DNA from 3 places in the Streptomyces sp. NPDC056144 genome. Region 2 is predicted to be linked to each of the others. Evidence: riboswitches for the same ligand, from Rfam matches in the RefSeq annotation. Region 2 holds a riboswitch; each other region holds the start of a gene.
What was found. A riboswitch is a leader RNA that binds a small molecule or an ion and turns the genes downstream of it on or off. The one in region 2 is predicted to bind thiamine pyrophosphate.

Region 1 (9,824 bases), on a different contig from region 2:
AGCGGGCGAGGACGAGGTGCGCCGCGCCGAGAAGGAGCTGGACGACCTCACGGCGAAGCACGTCGCCCAGGTCGACGAGCTGCTCAAGCACAAGGAAGCCGAGCTCCTCGAGGTCTGATGAACGACTCTTCCTGGGGGCCCGCGGCCGGTACCGGCCGCGGGGGACCCGACCAGGGGCCCGCCCCGGCGGGTCCCGCACACGATCGGCATCAGGCGGCGCAGACTCGGCCCATGCCCATCGTGCCCGACGTTCCCTCCGGCGGATTCCAGGACGGTCACGGCCGGGGGGCCGCTCACCCGAGCGGTCCCCTGTTCCGTGACGACACGCCGCACGAGCACCCGCAGGAGCCCATGCCCAGCCCCGCCCCGCCTTCCCCGCCCGCGCCGCCGGCGCCCCGGCAGAAGAAGAGCGCGGGTCGTGACCTGGGCGCGGCCATAGGGGTCGGTGTCGGACTCGGCGCCGTCATCGTCGCGTCGCTGTTCATCTGGAAGCCGGCGTTCGTCGGCGTGATAGCGGTCGCGGTCGTCGTCGGTCTGTGGGAGCTCACCTCCCGCCTCCAGGAGCGCAAGGCCATCAAGGCCCCGCTGGTGCCGCTCGCGGTCGGCGGCGCGGCGATGGTCGTCGCCGGATACGTCCGGGGCCCCGAGGGCGCCTGGGTGGCGATGGCGCTCACCGCGCTCGCGGTGCTCGTCTGGCGCATGACGGAGCCTCCCGAGGGCTACCTGAAGGACGTCACTGCGGGCGTGTTCGCCGCGTTCTACGTGCCGTTCCTGGCGACCTTCGTGGCGATGCTCCTGACCGCGGACGACGGCGCGTGGCGGGTGCTGACCTTCCTGATCCTCACCGTCGTCAGCGACACCGGGGCGTACGCGGTGGGCTGGCGCTTCGGCAAGCACAAGCTGGCCCCGAGGATCAGCCCCGGGAAGACCCGGGAGGGTCTCCTCGGCGCGGTCGCCTTCGCGATGGCCGCGGGCGCGCTGTGCATGGAGTTCCTGATCGACGGCGGGGTCTGGTGGCAGGGCCTGCTCCTCGGCCTTGCCGTGGCGGCGAGCGCGACGCTCGGCGACCTCGGCGAGTCGATGATCAAGCGCGACCTCGGCATCAAGGACATGGGCACGCTGCTGCCGGGCCACGGCGGCATCATGGACCGCTTGGACTCGCTGCTGCCGACGGCGCCGGTGGTGTGGCTGCTGCTCGCGCTGTTCGTCGGCACGACTTGACGGACAGCGGGTACTCTGGAAGGGCTCGTGGCGCGTGCGCCGCGGGCCCTTCGTTCGTCCCCGCCACCGCGGGGATGGTCCAGTGAGGTCTCCTGGCTCCGGCATCGTGGTGCCGTGCTCCCCGCCCGCCGCGGGGATGCCAGACCTCGTGCCGTCTGAGGAGACACCCCATCGTGGCCCGTCCTGTGCCCGGAGAACTCACTTTCGTCGCCCCCCGCGGAGCCAAGAAGCCGCCGCGGCACCTCGCCGACCTCACGCCCGCCGAGCGCAAGGAAGCCGTCGCCGCGATCGGCGAGAAGCCGTTCCGCGCCAAGCAGCTGTCCACGCACTACTTCGCGCGGTACGCCCACGACCCCGCCGAGTGGACGGACATCCCGGCCGCCTCGCGGGAGAAGCTGGCCGGGGAGCTGCTGCCCGACCTCATGTCCGTCGTGCGGCACATCTCGTGCGACGACGACACCACCCGCAAGACGCTGTGGCGGCTGCACGACGGCACGCTCGTCGAGTCGGTGCTCATGCGCTACCCGGACCGGGTGACCATGTGCATCTCCTCGCAGGCCGGCTGCGGCATGAACTGCCCGTTCTGCGCGACCGGGCAGGCCGGCCTCGACCGGAACCTGTCGACCGCCGAGATCGTGCACCAGATCGTCGACGGCATGCGAGCCCTGCGCGACGGCGAGGTCCCGGGCGGTCCCGCGCGGCTCTCCAACATCGTCTTCATGGGCATGGGCGAGCCGCTCGCCAACTACAAGCGGGTCGTCGGCGCCATCCGCCGTCTCACCGACCCCGAGCCCGACGGCCTCGGCCTCTCCCAGCGCGGCATCACGGTCTCCACCGTCGGCCTCGTGCCCGCGATGCTGCGCTTCGCCGACGAGGGCTTCAAGTGCCGTCTCGCCGTCTCGCTGCACGCCCCGGACGACGAGCTGCGCGACACCCTCGTGCCCGTCAACACGCGCTGGAAGGTCCGCGAGGTCCTCGACGCCGCCTGGGAGTACGCGGAGAAGTCCGGCCGCCGGATCTCCATCGAGTACGCGCTCATCCGCGACATCAACGACCAGGCCTGGCGCGGCGACCTCCTCGGCCGCCTCCTCAAGGGCAAGCGGGTGCACGTCAACCTCATCCCGCTCAACCCGACGCCCGGCTCGAAGTGGACGGCCTCCCGCCCCGAGGACGAGAAGGCCTTCGTCGACGCCATCGCGCGCCACGGCGTGCCGGTGACCGTCCGCGACACCCGAGGTCAGGAGATCGACGGTGCCTGTGGACAGCTGGCGGCCGCCGAGCGCTGAGCTTGTACTCTGTGCTCGCACACATCTTCATATTCCGACAGGGGAGCGCCACAGCGCTGAGAGTGCGGTAACCGTAGACCGCAGACCCTCTGAACCTTGCCCCGGTCATTCGGGGTAGGAAGTTCGGTCGTTTACTCAAGCTGTTGCGCCCTGCCCGCGTCCGGTCTCCTCCGGACGCGGGCAGGGCCGCGTCTCTTCCTGGTCATACCCAGGAGGACAATCCAGTGAGCATCAAGAAGGCCGCCGCCGTCGCGCTCGTCGCGGCGCTCGGCGTCACCACCCTCGCCGCGTGCGGTGGCGACTCCGACTCCGGCACGAAGAAGGACGCGGCCGGCAAGTCCGGAGCGCCCGCGCCGAAGAACGTCACCCTCGTGACCCACGACTCGTTCGCCGCCTCCAAGGAGGTCCTGGCGGACTTCACGAAGCAGACCGGCTTCACCGTCAAGGTGCTCAAGGCCGGTGACGCGGGCGAGGCGGTCAACAAGGAGATCCTGACCAAGGGCTCCCCGCAGGGCGACGTCTTCTTCGGCGTCGACAACACCCTGCTCTCCCGCGCCCTCGACAACGGGATCTTCGTCCCGTACGAGGCGAAGGGCCTGGACCGGGTCCCGGAGGCGTACCTGCTCGACAAGGAGCACCGGGTCACGCCCGTCGACTCCGGTGACATCTGCGTCAACTACGACAAGAAGTACTTCGCCGACAAGAAGCTCGCGCCGCCGGTGACCTTCGACGACCTCGCGAAGCCGGCGTACAAGGACCTACTCGTCGTCGAGAACCCCGAGCGGTCCTCCCCGGGCCTCGGCTTCCTCCTCGGCACGGCCGCGAAGTACGGCGACGAGGGCTGGCAGGACTACTGGAAGAAGCTCAAGGCCAACGGCGTGAAGACCGTGGACAGCTGGGAGCTCGCCTACAACCAGGAGTTCTCCGGTTCGGCCGGCGGCAAGCAGGCCAAGGGCGACCGGCCGCTCGTCGTCTCCTACGCCTCCAGCCCGCCGGTCGAGGTGCTCTACGGCGAGCCGCAGCCGAAGGTGGCGCCGACCGGCGTCTCCACCGGCACCTGCTTCCGGCAGACCGAGTTCGCGGGCCTGCTGAACGGGGCGAAGAACCCCGAGGGCGGCAAGGCGCTGATCGACTTCCTGATCTCGAAGAAGTTCCAGGAGGACATGCCGCTCCAGATGTTCGTCAACCCGGTCGCGAAGGACGCGGCGCTGCCGGAGCTCTTCACGAAGCACGGCGTGGTCGTCGACAAGCCGGAGACCATGGCGCCCGACAAGATCGCGGCCAACCGTGACGCGTGGATCCAGCAGTGGTCGTCGCTCGTCCTGAAGTGACCTCCCGCCCGGCACCTCGCCCGAAGGGGAGCGCGGCGCGGCTGGGGCTGATGGCCCTGCCCGTCGCGTTCTTCGCCGTCTTCTTCGCCTGGCCGGTCGTGTCGATCGTCGACCGGGGCCTCAGGCCCGACGGCTCCTGGGACCTCGGCCGGATCGGGGAGACCCTGACCCGGCCCGACATCCTGGACGTGCTCGGCTTCACGGTGTGGCAGGCGCTCGCCTCCACCGCCCTGACGCTGCTGGTCGCGCTGCCGGGGGCGTACGTCTTCGCGCGCTTCGACTTCCCCGGCAAGGGCGTGCTGCGGGCCGTCGTCACCGTCCCGTTCGTACTGCCGACGGTGCTCGTCGGTACGGCGTTCCTCGCGCTCGTCGGCCGGAACGGGCTGACGGACCAGCTGTGGGGCCTGCGGCTCGACACGAGCGTGTGGGCGATCCTCCTCGCCCACGTCTTCTTCAACTACGCGGTCGTCGTCCGGACCGTCGGCGGCCTCTGGTCGCAGCTCGACCCGCGCCAGGAGGAGGCCGCCCGGGTCCTCGGCGCCTCCCGCTGGACGGCCTGGCGGACGGTGACCCTGCCCGCGCTCGGGCCGGCCGTGTCGGCGGCGGCCCTGATGGTCTTCCTCTTCACCTTCACCTCCTTCGGCGTCGTCCAGATCCTCGGCGGGGACCAGTACTCCACCCTGGAGGCCGAGATCTACCGGCAGACGGCCCGGCTGCTCGACCTGCGCACGGCCGCCGTCCTCACCCTCGTCCAGTTCGCGGCCGTCGGCGCGATCCTCGCCGTGCACGCCCGGACGGTACGGAGACGGGAGACCGCGCTGCGGCTCGTACCGCCCGAGCGGACCGCGCGCCGGCCGCGCGGCGCCGGGCAGTGGGCGCTGCTCGGCGGCGTCCTCGTCTCGGTGGCGCTGCTGATCCTGCTGCCGCTCGGTGTGCTCGTCGAGCGGTCCTTCGCGGGACCCGACGGGTACGGCCTGCGGTACTACCGGGCGCTCGGCGAGATCGACGACTCCGGGACCTTCCTCGTACCGCCGCTCGAAGCCATCGGGAACTCGCTGCGGTACGCGGGCGCCGCGACGGCCATCGCCGTGCTGATCGGCGGGCTCGCGGCGGCGGCGCTCACCCGGCGGGCCGGGCGGCTCGTGCGCGGCTTCGACGCGCTGCTCATGCTGCCGCTCGGGGTGTCGGCGGTCACCGTCGGCTTCGGCTTCCTCATCACCCTCGACGAGCCGCCCTTCGACCTGCGGGCCAGCTGGATCCTCGTACCGCTCGCGCAGGCCCTGGTCGGCGTGCCCTTCGTCGTACGGACGATGCTGCCGGTGCTCAGGGCGGTGGACGAGCGACTGCGGGAGGCGGCGGCCGTGCTCGGTGCCTCGCCGTGGCGGGGCTGGCGGGAGGTGGACCTGCCGATGGTGCGGCGGGCGCTGCTCATCGCCGCCGGGTTCGCCTTCGCCGTCTCGCTCGGAGAGTTCGGCGCGACCGTCTTCATCGCCCGGCCGGACGCCCCGACGCTGCCGGTCGCGGTGGCCCGGCTCCTCGGGCGGCCCGGCGAGCTCAACTACGGACAGGCCATGGCCCTGTCGACGATTCTGATGGTGGTGTGCGCGGTGTCCCTGCTGCTGCTCGAACGGCTGCGCACCGACCGGACCTCCGGGGAGTTCTGATGCTGTCGATCGAGAACGCGACCGTACGGTTCGGGGAGCGGGCCGCGCTCGACGCCGTCGGCCTGGAGGTCGCCGAGCACGAGACCGTGTGCGTCCTCGGCCCGAGCGGCAGCGGCAAGTCCACGCTGCTGCGGGTGGTCGCCGGGCTCCAGGGCCTCGACGGCGGCCGGGTGCTGCTCGGCGGGGCCGACCAGGCGGGGGTGCCGACGCACAAGCGGGGTGTCGGACTGATGTTCCAGGACCACCAGCTGTTCCCGCAGAAGGACGTCGGCGGGAACATCGCCTTCGGGCCCCGGATGCGCGGCGCCGACCGGGCCGAGCGGGCGGAGCGCGTACGGGAGCTTCTCGACCTCGTCGGGCTGCCGGGGGCGGAGAAGCGCTCCGTCGCCACGCTCTCCGGCGGCGAACAGCAGCGGGTGGCGCTGGCCAGGGCGCTCGCGCCGCGGCCCCGGCTGCTGATGCTGGACGAGCCGCTCGGGCAGCTCGACCGGGGGCTGCGGGAGCGGCTCGTCGTCGAGCTGCGGCAGCTCTTCGGGCGGCTCGGGACGACGGTCCTCGCCGTCACCCACGACCAGGGCGAGGCCTTCGCGCTCGCCGACCGGGTCGTCGTCATGCGGGACGGGCGGATCGCCCAGTCGGGCGCGCCCGTCGAGGTGTGGTCGCGGCCGGCCTCGGAGTTCGTGGCGCGCTTCCTCGGCTTCGAGAACGTGGTGGCGGCACGGGTGGACGGCACGGTCGCCGAGACCGCCTGGGGGCCGGTGCCGGTGCCGGAGGGCTCGCCGCGGGGCGAGCGACGGCTGCTCGTACGGCCCGGGGGCGTGCGGCTCACGGCGGACGGCGGCTGGACGGTCGCGTCGCGCACCTTCCGGGGCAGCCATGTCCTGGTACGGCTCCGCCGGGGCGACGGCCCGCCCCTGGAGGCGGAGCTGCCGCTGCGGGAGGCGCCGGAGGAGGGCGCCGAGGTGGGCGTGGAGTTCCGGGCGGAGGACGTCGTGGTCCTGGGGGCTGACGGGCAGGACGCCGCCTAGCGGATGCGATGAGTTCCCTCCGGCGGAAGAGTCTTCTCCTGTGTCCGTCGTTTCTGTCGACTGTGCCGGAGGAAAGTCGTGGGACAGCTGCTGAGGGTCCAGAACTTCAACGTCTCGTCCGACGGGTTCGGCGCCGGTGAGGGGCAGAGCCTGGAGCGGCCGTTCGGGCACGCGGATCCGGGGGAGATGTTCTCCTGGGCCGGTGCCACGGCGAGCTGGCCCATGCGGACCGATCCCGGGGGCAGCCGGGGGCTCGACGACTACCTGACGCGGGACTTCGCGCGGAACATCGGCGCCGAGATCATGGGCCGCAACAAGTTCGGCCCGCAGCGCGGGCCCTGGCGGGACCACGAGTGGCGGGGCTGGTGGGGCGACGAGCCGCCGTTCCACACGCCGGTCTTCGTCCTCACCCACCACCCGAGGCCCTCGTTCACGCTCTCCGACACCACGTTCCACTTCGTCGACGCCGATCCGGCGACGGTCCTGGAGATGGCCCGCGAGGCGGCCGACGGCAAGGACGTCCGGCTCGGCGGCGGGGCGGCGACCGTCCGGGAGTTCCTCGACGCCGGTCTCGTCGACACCCTGCACGTCGCCGTCTCGCCGTTGAGGCTCGGCGCCGGGTCGCGGCTCTGGGAGTCGCCCGAGGAGCTCCTCGACCGGTACCACCGCGACGTCGTGCCCAGCCCGGGCGGCCGGGTGACTCATCACCTGTTCTGGAAGAAGGAGTCCTAGGCGGCGGAGAGCCGCTCCAGGGCAGCCGGGGCCTCGTCGATCGAGTCGACCAGGGTGATCCTCGCGGCCATCGGACGGCCGGCGGCGAGGGTCTCCAGGAGGGGCCAGGCCGGGAGGCGGGTGGTCCAGTGGGCGCGGTCGACCAGGACCATCGGGGTCGGGGCGCCCCGGGACTCGTAGTAGTTCGGGGTCGCGTTGTCGAAGATCTCCTGGACCGTGCCGGCCGCGCCGGGCAGGAAGACCACGCCGGCGGTGGAGCGGGCGAGGAGACCGTCCTCGCGTGTGGCGTTGGCGAAGTACTTGGCGATGTGGCCGGCGAAGGCGTTCGGCGGCTCGTGGCCGTAGAACCAGGTGGGGATGCCGACCGAGTCCCCGCCGTGCGGCCACCTCGACCGTACGTCGAAGGCCGCGCGGGCCCAGTCGGTGACCGAGGGGGCGAAGGACGGGGTCTCGGAGAGGAGCGCGAGGGCCTTCGGCAGGGTCTCGTCCTCGAAGGGGGCCAGGTACGCGCCGAGGTTGGCGGCCTCCATCGCGCCGGGGCCGCCGCCGGTCGCCACGGTGAGGCCCGAGCGGGCCAGGGTCCTGCCGAGCCGCGCCGCGCCCGCGTACGCCTCCGTGCCCCGGCCCATCGCGTGTCCGCCCATCACGCCGACGACGCGCTCGCCGGCGAGGAGTTCGTCGAGGGCGTCGGAGACGGCGTCGTCGTGGACCGAGCGGAGCATCGAGGCGAGGATGTCGCCGTCGGCCCTGGTCCGGCCGAACCAGTCGTACGCGAGGGCGTCGGGCGTCGCCGCGTACCCCGCCGGGCCGGATATACCGCCGTAGAGCTCCTCGGGCGCGTAGAGCGCGGAGCGGTACGGGTCGAACGGCAGGTCGGGGACGGGCGGGAAGACGAGGGCCCCGTCGGCGCCGACTTTCGCCGCGGCCTCCGGCTCCATGGGGCAGCCCAGGAAGACGGCCTCGGCGGTGGAGACCGAGAGCAGGGCGAAGGTCCGGCCCGTCAGGTCGATCGACTGGAGGCGGAGCCCGGCGAGCGCGCCGGGCCGGGCCACGGCCGCGTCGAACTCGTCGAGCGTGTGGATCTCGCGTCCGTGCCCGCGCGGACCGGGCGGGCGGTGGGCCGGGGGGAGCGTCGCCATGGCCCCCACGATAGGGGCCGCCTCCGACAGCGGCCCCTCGTGGCGGATCGGGGCGGTGCTCAGCCGGTCAGGGGCAGGGCCGCCAGCTCGGCGACGAGCCAGGTCAACGGCAGGAAGACGGCGAGGAGGGCGCCCGCGCGGACCAGCGCGGTGGTGCGCAGGACGGCGGGCGGGGCGCCGAGGCGGCGGAGCGCCTCGGTGGTGTGGGCGCGGTACTGCCGGGAGTCGAGGGCGGCGGTGAGGAGCGTGGCGGTGGTGCAGGCCACGACGAGGCTCGCGCCGAGGGCGGTGAGCGGTCCGAACGCGCCGGGTTCCGTGCCCGCCGAGTAGAGCGCCGCCGCGGCGAGCGTGCCGGAGAGGACCGCGCTGACCACGCCGAGCGGGCGGCCGATGCGGCGGGAGTCGTCCATGAGGACACGGCCCGCGAGGAGCCGGACGGCGCCGGGGCGGACCGCCTGGAGCAGCCGTCCGCAGCCGTACGTGATGCCGGGGCCGGCGAGCGCGAGGCCGAGGGCGGTGAGGACCCAGCCGGCCAGGACGCCCGCCGGGCTGCCGTCGAAGTTCCCCGGCAGCGGCAGGCCGTCCTCGCCGCCGCCGCGTCCCGCGTACATCTCGACGGCGAGACCGATCGCGATGAGCGCGACACCCCAGGGGAGGCCGGTCGGCACGGGCTTCTCGGCGCCCTCGGGCGCGGTGGGCGCGGAGCGCGGGCGCAGGGCGAGCCCGGCGGCGGTGGCGGCGACGACGGGGAGGATCGCGAGGAGGGTGAGGGCGGCGGCGAGCGGCATCGGCTGGTCGGCGGCGAGCAGGTCGGCCGCCGCCCCGTCGAAGGGCAGGCCGGTGATGTCCCCGCGCAGGTGCAGATAGACGAGGAGGGCGACCGTCGAGCCGAGCGTGCAGGCCACGGCCGTCGAGGCGGCGGCGACGGCGGTGAGCCGGACGGGTCCGAGGCCGACGGCGGAGAGGCCGGTGCGCGGCCGGGTGCTGGGGTCGGTCCGGGCGACGGCGACGGCGAACTGGACGGTGGCGGCGAGCGGCAGGACGCACCAGAGCAGGCGCAGGACCGAGGCCGAGGACTGGGCCGGGTGCCCGACGGCGTATCCGAGGGTGCAGAGCAGCAGGAAGCCCACGCCCGCGGCCGCGGCGGCGACGAGGAGCCGCCGGGTCTGGACGAGCGGGTGGGACCCGCGGGCTAGACGGAGAGCGAGCACGCGGCGACGCCCTCCGCCCCTGACGCCGGGGGTACGGTGCCGACCCGGCGTCCGTCGAGGAGGGCGACCGTGCGGTCGGCGAGCGCCGCGACCTCGGGGTCGTGGGTGGCGAGGAGCACGGTGATGCCGTGCGAGCGGGCGGCGGCGGTGAGGGTGCGCAGCACCTGTGCCCCGTCGGCCCGGTGCAGCGAGGCGGTGGGTTCGTCGGCGAA
Region 2 (9,824 bases):
TGCGCCGCCATCCCCATCACCGTGGGCTCCGCGGCGGCCGCAATGGCCATTTCCCTCCCCCTCCACCAGGAAGAACGGTTGCTCCCGGCAGTCGAGCGGCTACGTACAGAGATCGGGAGGCTCTTCAGCTCGCTCGCGTTCTCTATCAGTATCTGAAAAATCACTCCTTGTGATCTGCTAGCGCTTACAGCACGATTGCGTCAAGAGGGCCACGGGGGATCATTCCTGGCCGTTTCGGTCACAGCTTTCAGCAGCTGTGTTTACACAGCTTCATCTACTGCGGGGTACATGATGCGAGAGTCGGTTCAGGCCGAGGTCCTGATGAGCTTCCTCGTCTCCGAGGAGCTCTGCTTCAAGATCCCTGTCGAGCTGCGATACGAGGCCCGGGATCCTTACGCGGTGCGGATGACGTTCCACCTTCCCGGAGACGCGCCCGTGACCTGGGCGTTCGGTCGTGAACTGCTGCTTGACGGAATCAACCGCCCGAGCGGTGACGGCGACGTGCACATCGCGCCGACGGACCCGGAGGGTCTCTCGGACGTCTCCATCCGCCTCCAGGTGGGTGCCGACCGCGCCCTCTTCCGCGCCAGCGCGCCGCCGCTGGTCGCGTTCCTGGACCGGACGGACAAGCTGGTCCCGCTCGGTCAGGAAAGGACACTCGGCGACTTCGAGGACAACCTCGAAGCCGCACTCGGCCGGATTCTGGCAGAGGAGAACGCGGGCTGACCCCTGCCGAAAGTCCCTACTTCGCGCGCCGCCGCCGACCGCCCCGTACCACTGCCACCCGGGACTTCCCCTCGCCATCGGGTCCCGGCCGGTCGGCGGAGACCACCAGCGCCGCGAGGGCGGTGGTGACCGGCACCGAGGCGACCAGTCCGATCGAACCGACCAGCGTTCGGACGATCTCCACCGCGACCAGCTCGCTGTTGGCCACCGTGCCCATGCTGCTCTGCGCGATCGAGAAGAGCAGCAGCAGCGGCAGGGCGGCACCCGCGTAGGCGAGGACCAGGGTGTTCACCACCGAGGCGATGTGGTCGCGGCCGATCCGGATCCCGGCCCGGTAGAGACCGCGCGGACCCATGCGCGGATCGGCCTGGTGCAGCTCCCAGACCGCCGAGGTCTGCGTGACGGTCACGTCGTCCAGGACACCCAGCGAGCCGATGATCACGCTGGCGAGCAGCAGGCCGGACATGTCGATGTCCGGGTACAGGCCGTGGATCAGACCGGTGTTGTCGTCGGTGTTGCCGCTGAGCGAGGCCCAGCCGATGAAGAGCGAACCGAGCAGGCCGATCAGCAGTAGCGAGACCAGCGTGCCGAGCACGGCGACCGAGGTGCGCGCCGAGAGCCCGTGGCACATGTAGAGCGCGATCAGCATGATCGCGCTCGATCCGACCACGGCCACGACCAGCGGGTTCGACCCCTCCAGGATCGCCGGCAGGATGAAGAACGTCAGGATCAGGAAGCTCACCACGAGGGCGACGAGCGCCATGACGCCCCGCATCCGGCCGACGACCACCACCGCCAGCGCGAAGATCCCCGCGAGCAGTGCCATCGGCACCTTCCGGTTCACGTCCGTCACCGAGTACTGGAGGTCGTGGGGTGCGTCGGGGGCGTAGGCCACCACCACGCCCTGCCCCTCGTGCAGTTGGCGCGGTGCGTCTGGCTGCACGATCTCGGTGAACGTACGCCCCTTGTCGGGGCCGCTGGTGACCTCGATCGTCGCCTTCTCGCACTGCCCCTGCTGCGCGTTGACCGCCTCGCGGCCCTGCGCGGTCGAGGTGTCGCCGGTCGGCGGGACCTGGGCGGCGTTCACGTCCTTGCAGTCGACCTGCTCGACGGAGACCACCGTGCCCTGCTCGGTCTGCCGGTCGAAGCCGACACCCGTGCGCTCGTGCGCCGGGGTGCCGCCTGGCCACAGGACCGCGAGCCCGACCACGACGGCGGTGGCGAAGGGGATCAGCACCGCGGCGATGACCTTGCGCAGATGCCGGGAGACGGGGGCGGCGGGGCCGTGACTGTGGCTGTGACCATGGCCGTGCGAGGTGCCGGGGGCATGGTCGTGGCCGTGCGGCTCGGGTGTCTGCTGGGGGGAAGTCACCGACCGATCATCGCAAGAACGGCGAGGGCCCACTGTTCAGCACGCCAGGGATGGCGCTAGCGTGGTGACACCTTTGCACACGCGGGAGCTCGGAGCACCGGGCTGAGAGGGCGCTGATCACCGTACGCGCGTACCGATGTACGTCGTACGGGAGGAGGCTGCGCCGACCGCCGAACCTGTTACCGGGTAATGCCGGCGTAGGGAGATTCGGTCTCATGACCATTCAGGATGCACGCACGCCTGCCTCCGACCAGAACAGCCCGCAGGAGCGCACGCCGGGCTGGCACAAGGGGTACGTCGAGGGTTCCCGCCCCGACATCCGGGTGCCGGTCCGTCAGGTGCACCTCACCAACGGCAAGGACGTGACGCTCTACGACACGTCGGGGCCGTACACCGATCCCACCGTCGACACCGACGTGCGGCGGGGCCTCGCGCCGCTGCGCGAGAACTGGATCATCGCGCGCGGCGACACCGAGGAGTACGCGGGCCGGCCGGTCCGCCCCGAGGACGACGGCATCAAGCACACCTCGCCCCGCGGCGGCGGGCTCAAGAACCTCGACGCCGTCTTCCCCGGCCGCCCACGCCTGCCGCGCCGGGGCCGCGACGGCCAGGCGGTGACCCAGCTCGCGTACGCCCGCCGGGGCGAGATCACCCCGGAGATGGAGTACGTCGCGATCCGCGAGAACGTCTCCCCCGAGGTCGTGCGGGAGGAGATCGCCGCGGGCCGCGCGGTGCTCCCCGCGAACGTCAACCACCCGGAGATCGAGCCGATGATCATCGGCAAGCGGTTCCTGGTGAAGGTCAACGCCAACATCGGCAACTCGGCCGTCACCTCCTCCATCGAGGAGGAGGTGGAGAAGATGACCTGGGCGACCAAGTGGGGCGCCGACACGGTCATGGACCTGTCCACCGGCCGCAACATCCACACGACCCGCGAGTGGGTGCTGCGCAACTCCCCCGTGCCGATCGGCACCGTGCCGCTCTACCAGGCGCTGGAGAAGGTCGACGGCAAGGCCGAGGACCTGACCTGGGAGATCTACAAGGACACGGTCATCGAGCAGGCCGAGCAGGGCGTCGACTACATGACGGTCCACGCCGGCGTGCTCCTGCCGTACGTGCCCCTCACCGCGCGCCGCAAGACCGGCATCGTCTCGCGAGGCGGCTCGATCATGGCCGCCTGGTGCCTCGCGCACCACAAGGAGAACTTCCTCTACACGAACTTCGAGGAGCTCTGCGAGATCCTCGCGGCGTACGACGTCACGTACTCGCTCGGCGACGGGCTGCGCCCCGGATCGATCGCCGACGCCAACGACGAGGCGCAGTTCGCGGAGCTGAAGACCCTCGGCGAGCTGAACACGATCGCCAAGCGCCACAACGTGCAGACGATGATCGAGGGCCCGGGCCACGTCCCGATGCACAAGATCAAGGAGAACATCGACCTCCAGCAGGAGATCTGCGAGGAGGCCCCGTTCTACACGCTCGGCCCGCTGACCACGGACGTCGCGCCCGCGTACGACCACATCACCTCGGGCATCGGCGCCGCGATGATCGCCTGGTGGGGCACGGCGATGCTCTGCTACGTCACGCCCAAGGAGCACCTGGGCCTGCCGAACAAGGACGACGTGAAGACCGGCGTCATCACGTACAAGATCTCCGCCCACGCCGCGGACCTGGCCAAGGGCCACCCGGGCGCACAGGAGTGGGACGACGCGCTCTCGGACGCGCGGTTCGAGTTCCGCTGGGAGGACCAGTTCAACCTGGCCCTCGACCCGGTCACCGCCCGCGAGTTCCACGACGAGACGCTGCCGGCGGAGCCCGCGAAGACGGCGCACTTCTGCTCGATGTGCGGGCCGAAGTTCTGCTCGATGCGGATCTCCCAGGACATCCGGCGTGAGCACGGGGGGACGCAGCAGGAGATCGAGGCCGGGATGGCGGAGAAGTCGAAGGAGTTCGCGGCCTCCGGCAACCGCGTCTACCTGCCGCTGGCCGACTGACCGGCCCGACGGGGGAACGGGGGACCGGTCGGGGGGCCGGTCCCCCGCTTGGCGTGGGAGACCAGAGCCGGTGCCGGTGCCGGTGTCACGCCGGTCCCGTCGGTGCGGGAAACGGACCGGAGCACCGGCCCGAGCGGCCTACGGGTCCCGCGGGGCCGGTGGTTCGGTCGCCGCGAGGGCGTCGCGGAAGAACGGGACGAACCCCCGTTCGAGCAGGGCTTGACGCCAGGCCTCGCGGGCGCGCGCGAGTTCGTCCTCCGGGGCGGCGGGAGTGGTGTCCGTCGCGGTCGGGCTGTTCCGCAGCGCGGTCAGCAGGAGCCCCGCACCCGCGCAGACCAGGCCCGCGGCGGCGAGCGTGCCGAAGACCAGGCCGGCCGTCAGGAGGGTCGTGCCGAACCGCAGCCCGGGCGCGAGGGCCCGCAGCACCGCGCCGACCAGCAGGAAGATGACCGCGGCCGACCCGGCGAGCACGGGCACCATCACCGTGAGGATCGCGACGATCCCGGCCCCGGAGCCCTCCTGCCGGGCGGGGACGCGGGTGGCGACGGCGACGCGCCCCTCCTCGCGGACCTTGATGAAGTGGGCGTACTCGCTCGCCGCCGCGGTGGTGATGAGCGCTGTCGCGTTCACGGCCATGGCGCGCAGCTGTGCGGTCGTCAGCCGCGTCCCGACTCCGGCAAGTTCCGGACGTGTGTGCGCGGTGCTCAGTGCGTCGTCGAGGACACGCTCGTACTCGGCGCGGTCCTCGGTCAGCAGGTACGGAGCCACGTTCATGTGCATCCCCCGATGCTCCGCAGGCCCGGATCAGCCGCGGAGAACGGCCGGTCGGGCGGAAACGGAGGAGAGCCTGCTACGGATGGTCCGATGGTATTGCGGCGACACCACGGGCTGACAGGGTGTTTCCGGAAATCGCCTTCCCCGGATGCGCTGGGTTATGCGTCAGTCGTTCAGGGGGAGTTGGACGACCAGCAGCTTTCCGGCCATGGTCACGCCGCCGTCCATGGCGATGGCGAGCCCGTCCGCGTACACGTGCGGTCCGTCGACGACGGGGCCGCCGTCGCCCTCGTCCTCCTCCCCGCCGACCTGGCCGAGGAGGTACGGGATGGGGCTGTGGCCGTGCACGATCCGGTGGCCGCCGTAGGTGGAGAGGAGCTCCTGCACGGCCGGCGGACCGGTCTCGTCGTCGCGGAACGCGAAGCGCTTGGTGAACTTCCGGAACAGGTCCCAGACCTCGTCGGCGTCGCTGCGGGTGAGGATCTCGTGGACCGTCTCGTTGACGTCCTCGATGCTCTCGCCGTACTCGAGGTACGCGGTGGTGTCGGAGTGCAGGAGGAGGTGGTCGTCCTCCAGGACCACGGCGTCGAGCCGGGACATCCACTGGAGGTGGACGTCCTGGAGCCGGTCCATGTCGTGCTTCTGCCCGCCGTTGAGCAGCCAGGCCGCCTGGAAGGTGGCGGTGCCCGCGCCGGAGTTGACCGGGGTGTCGGCGAAGCGCTTGGCGCCGATGAGCAGCAGTTCGTGGTTGCCCATGAGGGCCTTGCAGTAGCCGCCGGCGGCGGCGGCCTCGGCGGAGAGCCGCATGACGAGGTCGATGACGCCGATGCCGTCGGGGCCGCGGTCGGTGAAGTCGCCGAGGAACCACAGGCGCGCGTTGCCCGCGGCCCAGCCGCCGTTCTCGTCGACGAGGCCCTGGGCGCGGAGGGCGGCCAGGAGTTCGTCGAGGTAGCCGTGGACGTCGCCGACGACGTACAGCGGACCGGGGCCGTCGGCCGGCGCGGAGGCGCGCTCGGGCGTGGCGGCGGCGTCGGGGGTGACCGGGACCTGGAGGGTGTCGCCGCGCTGGATGACCGGGAGGTCGCGCTCGGTCGGGGTGTAGTCGGCGGGGGGCTCGCCCTGGGGGAAGCCGTTGCCGGGGTGGTGGCCGGTGGCGACGGAGACGATGGAGGAGACGGCGGGGGTGGCGGCCGCGGTCGCTCCGGACTCCGGGACCGGGGCGGGTGCTCCGATGTCCTGGACCGGGGCGGTCGAGCTGGTGTCCTGGACCGGGGCGGGCACGCTGGTGTCCTGGACCGGGGCGGGCACGCTGGTGTCCTGGACCGGGGGCGTCGTTCCGATGTCCCGGACCGGGGCGGTCGCTCCGTGGTCCTCCACGGGCGCGAGGCGGCGGCCCAGGAGGAGGGTCGGGTCTGCCGGAGCGGGCGCGGGCTCCGGGCGCGGCTGCTCCGCCGAGGGCGGCTCGACGGCGTGGCCCTGTACGGGTACCAGGGCGTACGGCGGTACGCGGAAGTCGCGCAATGTCGCCGTGCGCACCACGGGCTCCTGCCCGGCCCCCTGAGTCATGGACCCCTCCACCACCGTCGCGATGCCCTGCACATCGCGGACCGGCCTGGTCGGGGTGGTCCGCGGTGTCGTCCGCCCATCATAGGAATGAGGGTCCTCCTGTGTGACGCACCAGGGGTGGTGAATCCGGGTCCACTCCGGGTTCACCGGTTGTTTCGCCCGAATTGAGAAGGTCCAGTCCAGGGTTGAAGCCGGTGTGGCGACCGGTTTCGCCGCCCCGGCCCACGGGCAGGGGGCGGGGCGGCGGTGTCGGATGGGGCCGTGTCAGTCCTTCGCGGGTGAGCGCGGCGGGCTGACCGTGGTGCGCGGCGAGCGCCGCTGTGAGGAGGTGCGGACGATGAGTTCGGTCGGTATCACCCGCTCGACCGGGCCGTCCGTATCGATCCCCTCGATGGCGTCGATGAGGAGCTGGACGACGGCGGTGCCGATCCTGCGCGGTTTGAGCGAGAGCGTCGTGATGGGCGGTTCGGTCGTCGCGTACACGGTGGACTCGCTGCAGCAGACCAGCAGCAGATCCTCCGGGACGCGCAGCCCGTAGCGGCGCGCGGCCGCGAGGAGATCGGTTCCGTTGGGGTCGAAGAGGCCGTAGACGGCGTCGGGACGGTCCGGGCGGGCGAGCAGCCGGTCGGCCGCGACGGCGCCCGCGCACGGATCGTGCGCCGGATAGGCCTCGTATACGGGGTCCTGCCCGACCCGCTCGCACCAGTTGAGGTACGCGGTGGTGGACAGGCGGGTGTAGGTGTCGGTGGTGGTTCCGGTGAGGAGGCCGATGCGGCGGGCGCCGGCGGCGGCGAGGTGGTCGAGCAGGTCGAGGACGGCGGCTTCGTGGTCGTTGTCGACCCAGGCGGTGACCGGAAGGGTGCCGGCGGGGCGTCCGTCGGAGACGACGGGGAGGCCCTGCCGGACCAGTTCGGTGACGACCGGGTCGTGGTCGGAGGGGTCGATGACGACGGTGCCGTCGAGGGCGACGTTCGACCAGACGTCATGGCGGGAGGTGGCGGGGAGGATGACCAGGGCGTAGCCCCGGGCGAGCGCCGCCGATGTGGCTGCTCTGGCCATCTCCGCGAAGTACGCGAATTCGGTGAAGGTGAAAGGTTCATCCCCGTACGTGGTCACGGTCAGGCCGATCAGTCCCGACTTGCCCGTACGGAGCGTGCGGGCCGCCGCGGATGGGCGGTAGCCCAACCGGTCGGCGACCTCGCGTACGTGTCGGCGCGTGGCGTCCGGGAGTCGGCCCTTGCCGTTGAGCGCGTCGGAGACAGTCGTGATGGAGACCCCGGCGGCGGCGGCCACGTCCCGGATGCCCGCCCGGCCCTGCCGGCTTCCCCGGGTCTGTGCCCGGCTCACCTGGTGCTTCCCTGCTGCTGTCATGGCGAGCCGATAGTAGGGCGACGGAGAGCGGTCGGGGCGGTCGCATATGCGAGCATTGACAGGCACGTTTCTGCATGATCGAAAGTGCCCAATGGCCAGGAAAACAAAGGTCGTTAAGGGCTACGTCATATGAGTTGGGGTTGTCGGACGGTCCCGGCCTGGCGATGGGTCGAGGTCTCGAAGAGGTCTCAACTCACCTCTACGGGGGATGCGCGCCACGGCGCTCGCCACCGGCGCACGCCACCCGATCGCGCGCTCCCCCTCCCCGGAGAGAGGTCGGCCGGAAGCCAGAGCGTGTCCCTCCTGTTGTCCACAGCCCATTCGCAGCGAGGGCGAATCCTCATAAGGTGAGGAGTATTGGCGGTACGGACGGTCGAGGAGGCCACACTGTGAGCGAGACCAGCGGGAAGAGCACCGGCAGCCCCAGGCTGCGCGCCGAGCTGGACGGCGTTCCCACCTACAAGCCGGGCAAGCCGGCCGCCGCGGACGGCCCCGTGGCCTTCAAGCTGTCCTCCAACGAGAACCCCTACCCGCCGCTGCCGGGGGTCATGGACAGCGCGCTGGCCGCCGCCGCGAACTTCAACCGCTACCCCGACATGGCCTGCACCGGTCTCATGGAGGAGCTGGCCGAGCGCTTCGGCGTGCCGGTCTCACACCTGGCGACGGGCACGGGCTCGGTCGGTGTCGCGCAGTCGCTGATCCAGGCCACCTCCGGCCCGGGCGACGAGGTCATCTACGCCTGGCGTTCCTTCGAGGCGTACCCGATCATCACGCAGATCAGCGGGGCCACCTCGGTACAGGTGCCGCTGACCGACGGCGAGGTGCACGACCTCGACGCGATGGCCGAGGCGATCACCGAGCGGACCCGGCTGATCTTCGTCTGCAACCCCAACAACCCCACGGGCACCGCGGTCCGCCGGGCCGAGCTGGAGCGCTTCCTCGACCGGGTGCCCTCCGACATCCTGGTCGTGATCGACGAGGCGTACCGCGAGTTCGTGCGCGACACCGAGATCCCGGACGGCATCGAGCTCTACCGCGACCGTCCGAACGTCGCCGTGCTGCGCACCTTCTCCAAGGCGTACGGCCTGGCGGGGCTGCGGGTCGGCTTCGCCATCGCCCACGAGCCGGTGGCGGCGGCGCTGCGCAAGACGGCGGTGCCGTTCGGCGTGAGCCAGCTGGCGCAGGACGCGGCCGTGGCCTCGCTGCGCGCCGAGGACGAGCTGCTCGGGCGGGTCGGCTCGCTGGTGGCCGAGCGCGAGCGGGTCCGTTCGGGGCTCGTGGCCCAGGGCTGGACCGTGGCGGACACCCAGGCGAACTTCGTCTGGCTGCGGCTGGGCGACCGGACCCTGGAGTTCGCGGCCGAGTGCGAGCGGCACGGAGTCGTCGTGCGGCCGTTCGCCGGCGAGGGCGTGCGCGTCACGATCGGTGAGACCGAGGCCAACGACCTCTTCCTGAAGGTGACGGAGGGCTTCCGCAAGGAGGTCTGATCCGGCGTGACGGCCCCCACGAGCCCTGCTCGTGGGGGCCGTCGGCGTTTCCGGACCCGTGACCCGCGGTAGGGGGACCCCGACTGAAGGTACGGATTTCGTATGAGCCATAATGCTTGTGAATGTGAACGCGTTCACAAGCGTGTCCTGCTTCCTCCCATAATCGGTGGGATTAAAGGGGCAAACTGCCGATGTGACCACGGCGAGTAAGGAGAAAACGACGTGGACCTCGCTCTGGCGCCAGAGACTCTGGCGCGCTGGCAGTTCGGCATCACCACCGTCTACCACTTCCTCTTCGTCCCCCTGACGATCTCCCTCGCCGCTCTCACCGCGGGCCTTCAGACGGCCTGGGTGCGGACGGAGAAGGAGAAGTACCTCAGGGCGACGAAGTTCTGGGGCAAGCTCTTCCTGATCAACATCGCCATGGGTGTCGTCACCGGCATCGTGCAGGAGTTCCAGTTCGGCATGAACTGGTCCGACTACTCGCGCTTCGTCGGCGACATCTTCGGCGCCCCGCTCGCCTTCGAGGCGCTC
Region 3 (9,824 bases), on a different contig from region 2:
CCGCGCTCGCGCAGCACGTCGCGGAGGGTGCAGCCGGCGACGTACTCCATGGCCAGGTAGACGTAGGCGCCCTCGGCGCCCTGGTCGAAGACGCCGACGACGTTCGGGTGCGCGAGCCTCGCGACGGACTTCGCCTCGCGGATGAAGCGCTCGACGAAGGCGGCGTCGGTGGCGAGGGAGGGGTGCATCACCTTGAGCGCGAGGACGCGGTCGAGGCGGGTGTCCACGGCCCGGTAGACCGTGGCCATCCCGCCGACGGCGATGCGCGCGTCGACGCGGTAGCGGCCGTCGAGCAGCCGCCCGACGAGGGGGTCCTGAAGGGTCGTGTCCACGGCGTCGAGTCTACGAGCCGGTCAGGGGCCCCCTGCCCCGTCGCCCCCGTACTGCGTCGAACCTGTGACGAGCGCCTCGCGGGCGACGGGGCCGGGGGTCAGAACGCCGGGCGTTCGGGGTCCAGGCGGGGGAGGCCCGTCGTGGGGGAGGACGCTTCGGCGAAGTGGCGGCGGGGGATGCGTCCCGCCCGCCACGCCAGCCGCCCGGCCTCCACCGCGTGCCGCATCGCCGAGGCCATCAGCACCGGCTCCTGCGCCCGCGTCACCGCCGAGGCCAGCATCACCGCCGCGCACCCCAGCTCCATCGCGAGCGCCGCGTCCGACGCCGTGCCCGCGCCCGCGTCCAGGATCACGGGGACCTGGGCCCGTTCCACGATCAGCTGGAAGTTGTGCGGGTTCCGGATGCCGAGGCCCGAGCCGATCGGGGAGCCGAGGGGCATGATCGCCGCGCAGCCGACGTCCTCCAGCTTCCGGGCGAGGACCGGGTCGTCGTTGGTGTAGGGGAGGACGGTGAAGCCGTCGTCGACCAGGGTCTCGGCGGCGGCGAGGAGCTCCTCCCCGTCGGGGAGCAGCGTCCGCTCGTCGGCGACGACCTCCAGCTTGATCCAGTCCGTGCCGAGGGCCTCCCGCGCGAGCCGGGCCGTGAGGACGGCCTCGCCCGCGGTGTAGCAGCCGGCCGTGTTCGGCAGGACCCGGATGCCGAGCCGGTCGAGGACGGAGAGGACCGAGCCCTGGACCGTCGGGTCCAGGCGCCGCATGGCGACCGTGGTCAGCTCCGTACCGCTCGCGACGAGGGAGCGTTCCAGGACGTCGAGGCTGGGCGCGCCGCCCGTGCCCATGATCAGGCGGGAGGTGAGGTCCGTCCCGGCGAGCCTGAGGATGTCGTCGGACATGGTGCTCAGCCTCCCTGGACCGCGGTGAGGACTTCCACCCGGTCGCCGTCGCCGAGCACCGTCGTCGCCCACTCCCCGCGCGGCACCACCGTCTCGTTGAGCGCCGCCGCGACCCCGGAGCGGGCCGTGGTGAGGGCGGTGACGAGGGCGTCGAGGGTGGTCGGGGCGGCGAGTTCCCTCGGCTCCCCGTTCACGGACACGTGCACGTGCTGGGTCATGCGGGCTGCTCCTGGCGTGCGGGGGCGAATCGGCGGGGGGTGAAGGCGCGCGCCTCCGGCGGGAGGGCGCCCGTCGTGAGCACCTCCGCCATGACGTCGCCGGTGACGGGGGTGAGCAGCACCCCGTTGCGGTAGTGGCCGGTGGCCAGGTGGAGGCCGGGCAGGGCGGTGGGGCCGAGCAGCGGCGCGTTGTCGGGGGACGCGGGGCGCAGCCCGGCGCGGGTCTCGGTGAGCGGGAGCTCGGTGAGGCCGGGGACGAGTTCGTGCGCGTCGCGGAGGAGCTCGTACACCCCGCCCGCCGTCACCGTCGTGTCCCAGCCGAGCTCCTCGCTGGTCGCGCCGACGACGAGCTCGCCGTTCGCGCGCGGCACGAGGTAGACGTGGCTGCCGCGGACGACCGCGCGGACGGTACGGGAGAGGAAGGGGGCGTACGGGGCGGGAATCCGCAGCCGCAGGACCTGGCCCTTCACCGGGCGGACCGGCGGAAGGACCTCCTCCGGCACGCCCGCGAGGCGTCCGCTCAGGCTGCCGGCCGCCAGGACGACCTGGTCGGCCGTCAGCTCCTCGCCACCGGTGAGTACGGCTCCGGTGGCCCGGTCCCGGGCGACCGTCAGGCGCTCGGCCCGGGCGCGGTGGAAGACCACCCCGGCCCGCTCGCAGGCGACGAGGAGCGCGTCGGCGAGCCGGCGCGGGTCCACCTGGTGGTCGCCGTCCACCCGGAGCCCGCCGCGCACGCCGGGCGCGAGCATGGGTTCGAGGCGGCGGCAGTCGCGGCCGCTGAGCCACTCCGAGGTGAGGCCGCAGCGGGTCTGGAGCGCGTGGAGTTCGCGCAGGTGGGCGCGGTCGTCGGCGTCGAGGGCGACGGCGAGGGTGCCGCAGGCGCGGTAGCCGGTGTCGTGACCGGTCGCCTCCTCCAGCTCGGCGACGAACGACGGATAGCGCTCCGCGGAGGCGAGGTTGAGCCCGAGCAGGGTCTCCTCGCCGTAGTGGAGTTCGGTGACGGCGGCGAGCATCCCGGCCGCGACCCGCGCGGCGCCGCCGCCCGGGTCCGGGTCGGCCACGGCGGTGCGCAGGCCGCGCCGCGCGGCCCGCCAGGCCGTGACCAGGCCGATGATGCCGCCCCCGACCACGAGGACATCGGAAGAACGCATGGGCGTCCAGCCCCTCCCTTCGCCGGCATGACCCGGATCAGGTTCGTACGGTCGGAGGCCGGCCAGCCTCCCTCTCAGCCCGGTGCGTCCGGGCTCCCGCGAGTGCTTTACGCCCGCCAGACTAGCCCGCGTCGACGGGGGGTCACAGGCCCCTCCCTTCCTGACGGTCCGTCAGATGCGTAAGGTGGGCGGGTGAGCGAGCAGAAGCAGGCACAGCAGCACGTCGTGATCGTCGGCGCCGGAATGGCGGGCGTGCAGACCGCCGTCGCCCTCCGGGAGCAGGGCTTCACCGGCCCCGTGACCCTCATCGGCGCCGAGCCCCACCAGCCCTACGACCGGCCCCCGCTCTCCAAGGCGGTCCTCCTCGGCAAGGCCGAGGACTCCGCCTTCGACGTCGACTTCGAGGAGCTCGGCGTCGAGCTGCGCCTCGGCCTCGACGTCCTCGGGCTGCGCGCCGCCGACCGCGAGATCGACACCGAGGCCGGACCCGTCCCGTACGACGTCCTCGTCCTCGCCACCGGCGCCCACCCGGTCAACCTGCCCGGCGCCGACGGCGTCCCCGGCGTCCACCTCCTGCGCACCCTCGACGACGCCGCCCGCCTCGCCCCCGTCCTGGAGCGCCGCCACGCCGTCGTGGTCGTCGGCGCGGGCTGGATCGGCGCCGAGTTCGTCACCGCCGCGCGCGAGGCCGGCTGCGAGGTCACCGTCGTCGAGGCCGCCGACCGCCCCCTCGCCGGAGCCCTCCCCGCCGAGGTCACCGGGCCCATGGCCGGCTGGTACGCGGAGAACGGCGCCGAACTCCTCACCCACGCGCGCGTGGAGGCGATCCGCCCCGGCACGCCCGGCCGGGTCGTCCTCGCCGACGGCCGCGAGCTGCCCGCCGACGCCGTCGTCGTCGGCATCGGCGCCCGCCCCGCCACCGGCTGGCTCGCCGGCTCCGGCATCGCCCTCGACCCGAGCGGCGCCGTCACCGCCGACGACCGGCTGCGCACCAGCCTGCCCGGGGTGTACGCGGTCGGCGACTGCGCCTCCTACCCCTCCGCCCGCTACGGCGAGCGGCTCCTCGTCCACCACTGGGACAACGCCCTCCAGGGCCCGCGCACGGTGGCGGCCGACATCACGGGCGCCGACCCGGCCCCGTACGACCCGGTGCCGTACTTCTGGTCCGAGCAGTTCGGCCGCTTCGTCCAGTACGCCGGTCACCACGCCCACGCCGACGAGCTCCTGTGGCGCGGCGACCCGGCGGGCGAGAGCTGGTCCGTCCTGTGGCTGCGCGCCGGGGTCCCGGTCGCGCTGCTCGCCGTCGGACGGCCCCGCGACCTCGCCCAGGGCCGCAAGCTCATCGAGGCGGGCACCCCGGTCGACCGCGAGCGCGCCGCCGATCCGGCCGTCCCGCTGAAGTCGGCCGCCGCGTAGACGGGCGACCGGAGGGCCCGACTACCGACTGTCAGTCCGGGATGGCAGGCTTGTCCTGTGACCGAGATTGACGTAAAGATCGATGCGCTCGTCCCCGCCTGGCTCTACGTGCCCGACATCGCGGAGGCGCTCGACATCGACGTGCTGCGCGTACGACAGCTGATCAAGGACGGCCAGCTCATCGCCGTGCGCCGCGGCGAGAACAGGTCCCTGCAGATCCCCGCCGCCTTCATCCAGGGCGACAAGATCGTCAAGGGCCTCGTCGGCCTCCTGACCGTCCTCCGGGACGACGGCTTCACCGACGAGGAGATGCTGGAGTGGCTCTTCACTCCGGACGAGAGCCTGCCGGGCACGCCCGCCCAGGCGCTCAACGAGAACCGCGGCACGGAGGTGAAGCGCCGCGCCCAGGCGCTCGCCATCTGACGCCTGCACCGCACCAGGACACCACGCGCGGGTGACGCGGCGGCCGGCCCACCGAGGACCGGCTGCCGCGCCACCGGCGCCACCGACGGGGGAGACCCCGCCACCGACGGGGGGAACCCACCCATGCCCACGCCTCGTGAGCGGCTCGCCGACGCCCGGCTCTACCTCTGCACCGACGCCCGGAAGCGCCAGGGCGACCTGCCCGCCTTCCTCGACGCCGTGCTCTCCTCCGGCGTGGACATCGTGCAGCTCCGCGACAAGGGCATGGAGGCCGGCGAGGAGCTGGAGCACCTCGCCGTCTTCGCCGAGGCCGCCCGCCGGCACGGCAAGCTCCTCGCGGTGAACGACCGGGCCGACGTCGCCCACGCCATCGGCTCCGACGTCCTCCACCTCGGCCAGGGCGACCTGCCCGTCCCCGCCGCCCGCGCCATCCTCGGCGACGAGGTGCTGACCGGCCGTTCCTGCCACTCCGAGGCCGAGGCGGCGGCCGCCGCCGTCGAGCCCGGCGTGGACTACTTCTGCACCGGCCCCTGCTGGCCCACCCCCACCAAGCCCGGCCGGTACGCGCCCGGACTCGACCTCGTGCGGTACGCGGCGGGGCTCGGCCAGGACCGCCCCTGGTTCGCCATCGGCGGCATCGACGAGACCAACCTCGACGAGGTGCTGGACGCGGGCGCCCGCCGGATCGTCGTCGTCCGGGCCATCACCGAGGCCGAGGACCCGGCCGCCGCGACGGCCGCCCTCGCGAAGCGCGTACGGGAGCGCGCCGGGAGCTGACCCCAGGGGGCAGCCGCCCCGAGGGGAGCGGACATGGGGCGACAGGCGCGCGAAATCCGCGCCACGGGGGCCCGACCTTCGGCCGAACAATGTCCGAAAACGTGTCCACGACTCGGACGCGGTCTACGCAGCCCGGCGCCCCCCGTCTAACCTGCCGGTATGGCCCTAGGTACCGCTTCCGTCCGATCCGACCGTGCGCGCACGGTCCGCGACATCCTCGCCGCCGGTGAAACGTCGTACTCCTTCGAGTTCTACGCGCCCCGGACCGAGAAGGGCGAGCAGGTCCTCTGGAACGCCATGCGCCGCGTCGAGGCGGTCGGCCCGAGCTTCGTCTCCGTGACGTACGGTGCCGGCGGCACCACCCGCGGTGGCACGGTCAAGGCCACCCAGAAGATCGCCTCCGACACCACGCTCACCCCCGTCGCCCACCTCACGGCCGTGGACCACTCGGTCGCCGAGCTGCGCAACGTCCTCGGCCAGTACGCCGACGCCGGCATCCGCAACATGCTCGCGCTGCGCGGCGACCCGGCCGGCGACCCGCTGGGGGAGTGGGTCGAGCACCCCGAGGGCGTGCGGTACGCCGCCGACCTCGTCCGGCTCATCAAGGAGTCCGGCGACTTCTGCGTCGGCGTCGCCGCCTTCCCCGAGATGCACCCGCGCTCCGCCGACTGGGACACGGACATCCGGCACTTCGTGGACAAGTGCCGCGCCGGTGCCGACTACGCGATCACCCAGATGTTCTTCGACCCGGAGAAGTACCTGCGGCTGCGCGACAGCGTCACCAAGGCCGGCTGCGAGACCCCGATCATCCCCGAGGTCATGCCCGTCGTGAACGTGAAGACCCTCGACCGGCTGCCCCAGCTCAGCAACGCCGCCTTCCCCGCGGATGTGAAAGACCGCATCCTCGCGGTCAAGGACGATCCGGCCGCTGTACGCTCCATCGGTATCGAGTTCGCGACGGAGTTCTGCGCGCGTCTGCTCTCCGAGGGTGTCCCCGGACTGCACTTCATCACGCTGAACAGCTCCACCGCGACGCTCGAGATCTACGAGAATCTCGGACTGCACCAGCAGTCGTGACCGGTCGTACCCGCCCCTGACCCGCGGCGGTGACCGTGGAGAGGGGCGGCGGGGCATGGGGTGGACGGTCCTCTACATCGCGTTCGGCGTGGTCGCGTTGTGGCTGCTGGGAGAGGTGCTCCTCCAGTACAAGGCGCGGCTCCGCTGGCGGCTGCTCGCCTTCACCGGCTTCCTCGGCGTGGTCCTGGGCGTGCTGCTGCCCTCGGTCGCGGTCATCGTCGCGGGCGCGGTCGGCTTCGCCGTCGGCCAGACCTACGTGACGCTCTCCTTCCGCCGCGGCTTCTCCACCGGCTGGGCGATCGGCGGGAACCCGGGCGAGAGCCGCCGCCGTCGCAGGGACGTTCCGGCGGAGGCCGGGCCGACCCTGGAGGTCACCGGGCTCTCGTACGGCTCCGACGGCTCCGAGGACTCCGCGGAGACGCCCGCCGGGACGACGGCGGTGTACGAGCCCCAGCCGATGCCCGACGAGACCGGCCAGTACGGGATCTACGACATCGACCGGAACCAGGCGCGGGGACAGGAGCAGGAGCAGGCTCCGTACGAGGAGCAGCCCCAGTACCAGGACCAGGGTCACTACCAGGGCCAGGGCCAGGACCAGGGCGATTACGCAGGCCAGGGCTACGACGGCTACGCGCCCGCGTACGAGCAGCAGCAGGGCCACGAGTACCCGCAGCAGTACGCGTACCAGCAGTCCGACTACCAGCAGGCGGAGTACCCGCAGTCCGGGTACCCGCAGCCCGAGTACCAGCAGGCGGGGTACGACCAGCAGCAGTACGCGGCCTACTCCGACCCGTACATCGGCGGTCCGAACACGGACGGCCGGCAGCAGTACGCCGCCCCGTACTACGGCGACGCCTACGCGCCCTCGTACACCTACGACACCCCGCCGGGCGGTGTCTGGGTCCCGCAGCAGCGCGACACCGAGCCCGCCCCGCAGCAGCAGCCGCACCCGGACGACCAGCAGCAGTACCGGTACTGACTCACTGGGAGCCGCGGAAGTCCGTTCCCTCGACGATCAGACCCGCGACCAGCGCGCCCGACATGCCCGCGTGGGCGAGCCCGCCGCCCGGGTGCGACCAGCCGCCCGCGAAGTACAGGCCGGGCAGCGGGGAGACGTTCGCGGCGGGCAGCAGCCGCCCGCCGTCCCCGCCGAGCGCGGGACCCGGCACCTCGGCGATCCCCGTGTCACGCCGTACGTCCTCCGGGGTGCGGACGTGCCGCCACAGCAGCCGGTCCGCGAGGCCGGGGACCGCGAGACCGGCCGCCTCGACCATCCGGTCGGCGAACGCCTCCCAGTCGTTCCCCTCGGAAGCCGCGCGGACCGTCGCCGTGACGGTCACCGCCTCGTGCTCCGCGTCGGGCCGCAGCGCCGGGTCGTCCGGCCGAAGGACCGTCACCGTCGGCCGCCCGCCCGCCGCGTGGACAACCGTGCGGTGCGCGGCCGTCGCCTCCCGGGCACCGCGCAGGGCCAGACAGACCGTCACGCGGCTCGTCACCGCCTCCTGGTGGTGAGGCCAGTCGTCCTGCCGCTCCCAGCCGACGACCTGGTCGCGGTAGAGCACCGGGACCGGCGCGCCCGCGACCACGTGGTCCGCCTCGACCCTTTCGCCCCCGGCGAGCACGATCCCGGCGGCCCGGCCGTCCTTCTCCAGGACCTCCTCCACGGCCGCCTCGAAGACGAACTCCACCCGCCGCTTGCGGCACCGCTCGTACACCGCGTCGGCAAGGGCCCGCAGGCCCCCGCCCACGTACCAGCTGCCGAAGGTCTGCTCCATGTACGGCAGGACCGCGGCGGCGGCCGGCGCGGTCGCCGGGTCGAAGCCGTACGACCCGGCGTACGCGTCGAGGAGGGCGACGAGCCGGGGGTCCTTCAGCTCCCGCGCCCCGACCTGGGCGAGCGTCGTCGTCGGGCGGCGCAGCAGACCGGCCTTGAGCGCGGGGTACGGCTCACGGGCCAGCGGCGCCGGGTCGGCGGGCTGCGGCTCTTCGAGCAGCGGGCGCCGGGTACGGTCCCAGGCCTCGCGCGCCCGGGTCAGGAAGTCGCCCCACCGCTCGCCCGCGCCGGCGCCGAGCGCCGCGTCCAGGGCGCCGACCGTGCCGGCCCGGGAGGCGTTCGGCAGGTCGACGCGGGTGCCGTCGGCGAAGACGTGACGGCTCGCCGGATCGACCTGGGTGAGCGTCACGCTCTGCTCCAGGGACTCCTTGCCGGTCTTCACGAACAGGTCCCGGTAGACCGCCGGGAGATGCAGCAGGCCGGGGCCGGTGTCGAAGGCGAAGCCCTCGCGCTCGTACCGCCCGACGGCACCGCCGTACGTCGTCGTCCGCTCGTACACCGTCACCCGGTGGCCCGCCACGGCCAGTCGGGCCGCCGCCGACATGGCGCCGAGTCCCGCGCCGATCACCACAATCCGTGCCATGCGACGACCCTATCCGGGGCCGTCCGGCGGCCGTGACTCCAGGGCGGCGAGACGCCTCTCCTCCCGGCGCTGCGCCCTGCGGCGCAGGAAGCGCCGGATCCGCCGGGCGAGGAAGACCAGTATCACCAGGCCGAGTGCGAGCAGGACGCCCGCGATGATCGCCGCGGGCACCGGGTGGAAGATCGCGAAGGTGACGATCCCGGCGACGCCGAGGTCCTCGGCCAGGCTGATCCCCACGTTGGTGAACGGTTCCGGCGAGGTGTTCACCGCCATCCGCGTCCCGGCCTTCACGAAGTGGCTGAGCAGCGCCGTCGTCCCGCCGACCGCGCCCGCCGCCAGCTCGGGGATCGAGCCGTTCTGCCCGGCGAGCAGGGCCGCGACGACGGCTCCCGCGATCGGCCGGATCACCGTGTGCACGGAGTCCCAGGCCGAGTCGACGTACGGGATCTTGTCCGCCACCGCCTCGCACAGGAAGAGGACGCCCGCGACGACGAGGACGTCCGTGCGCTGCAGCGACTCGGGCACCTCGTCGGTGAGTCCGGTCAGGCCGAAGACGCCGAACAGCAGGACCACCGCGTACGCGTTGATCCCGCTCGCCCAGCCGCTGGTGAACACCAGGGGGAGTACCGACATCCCGAAAGCGTAACCAGTCTGAGTATCCGTACCTAGATGCCGACTGAGTACGTGTACGGATTCGTCCCGGCCCCGTGGAGGGAAGAGTGGAGTCCACGGAAGGGGCGCGGCTCCGGCACCGCCGGCACGGGGCTGCGGAACGGGGTCGCGCGTCTGCCGGCAAGGGGGAGAAGCGAAGAAGCCGGTGCGGCGGGCTCGGGGGGATCGAGCCACACCGCACCGGCTTCCTCGTGTCGCTACCGGCCTCCGACCGTGTCGCCGGCGGCCGCCGACCGGGTCGCTACCGGCCGCCGACGCGGCCGTGCAGCAGCCGCGAGAGCGCCGCGTGCACGTCGTCGAGCGAACGGCCGCTCTGGAACGCCTGCCAGTCGAGCGCCGCCACGAGCACCATCCCGACCAGCGCTGCCGCCGTCAGCTGCACGTCGATGTCCTCGCTCAGCTCGCCCTCCGCGACACCGGCCCGCAGGACGCCCTCGACCACCGCGAC

Region 1: it holds a riboswitch for thiamine pyrophosphate, as region 2 does, so the genes downstream of both, ACFC0Z_RS13730 (thiamine ABC transporter substrate binding subunit) here and thiC (phosphomethylpyrimidine synthase ThiC) in region 2, are expected to answer to the same signal.
Region 3: it holds a riboswitch for thiamine pyrophosphate, as region 2 does, so the genes downstream of both, thiO (glycine oxidase ThiO) here and thiC (phosphomethylpyrimidine synthase ThiC) in region 2, are expected to answer to the same signal.

Annotation. Positions count from the first base shown of each region.
Region 1 is NZ_JBHJVF010000003.1:627,265-637,088, forward strand. It holds gene frr (ribosome recycling factor) at 1-118, shown strand, start outside; gene ACFC0Z_RS13720 (phosphatidate cytidylyltransferase) at 118-1,221, shown strand; gene rlmN (23S rRNA (adenine(2503)-C(2))-methyltransferase RlmN) at 1,395-2,507, shown strand; TPP riboswitch at 2,537-2,646, shown strand; gene ACFC0Z_RS13730 (thiamine ABC transporter substrate binding subunit) at 2,732-3,838, shown strand; gene ACFC0Z_RS13735 (ABC transporter permease) at 3,889-5,502, shown strand; gene ACFC0Z_RS13740 (ABC transporter ATP-binding protein) at 5,502-6,530, shown strand; gene ACFC0Z_RS13745 (dihydrofolate reductase family protein) at 6,609-7,262, shown strand; gene ACFC0Z_RS13750 (LOG family protein) at 7,259-8,401, opposite strand; gene ACFC0Z_RS13755 (hypothetical protein) at 8,461-9,612, opposite strand; gene ACFC0Z_RS13760 (ABC transporter ATP-binding protein) at 9,594-9,824, opposite strand, start outside.
Region 2 is NZ_JBHJVF010000006.1:299,157-308,980, forward strand. It holds gene ACFC0Z_RS20730 (IclR family transcriptional regulator) at 1-156, shown strand, start outside; gene ACFC0Z_RS20735 (SsgA family sporulation/cell division regulator) at 292-726, shown strand; gene ACFC0Z_RS20740 (YibE/F family protein) at 743-2,098, opposite strand; TPP riboswitch at 2,170-2,319, shown strand; gene thiC (phosphomethylpyrimidine synthase ThiC) at 2,314-4,092, shown strand; gene ACFC0Z_RS20750 (hypothetical protein) at 4,231-4,872, opposite strand; gene ACFC0Z_RS20755 (metallophosphoesterase) at 5,032-6,432, opposite strand; gene ACFC0Z_RS20760 (LacI family DNA-binding transcriptional regulator) at 6,697-7,803, opposite strand; gene hisC (histidinol-phosphate transaminase) at 8,193-9,290, shown strand; gene ACFC0Z_RS20770 (cytochrome ubiquinol oxidase subunit I) at 9,513-9,824, shown strand, end outside.
Region 3 is NZ_JBHJVF010000007.1:175,658-185,481, forward strand. It holds gene pknB (Stk1 family PASTA domain-containing Ser/Thr kinase) at 1-332, opposite strand, end outside; gene ACFC0Z_RS22515 (thiazole synthase) at 431-1,225, opposite strand; gene thiS (sulfur carrier protein ThiS) at 1,231-1,443, opposite strand; gene thiO (glycine oxidase ThiO) at 1,440-2,594, opposite strand; TPP riboswitch at 2,592-2,704, opposite strand; gene ACFC0Z_RS22530 (NAD(P)/FAD-dependent oxidoreductase) at 2,787-4,010, shown strand; gene ACFC0Z_RS22535 (Rv2175c family DNA-binding protein) at 4,068-4,433, shown strand; gene thiE (thiamine phosphate synthase) at 4,557-5,210, shown strand; gene metF (methylenetetrahydrofolate reductase [NAD(P)H]) at 5,370-6,287, shown strand; gene ACFC0Z_RS22550 (hypothetical protein) at 6,343-7,266, shown strand; gene ACFC0Z_RS22555 (phytoene desaturase family protein) at 7,268-8,704, opposite strand; gene ACFC0Z_RS22560 (DUF4126 domain-containing protein) at 8,714-9,337, opposite strand; gene ACFC0Z_RS22565 (TetR/AcrR family transcriptional regulator) at 9,618-9,824, opposite strand, start outside.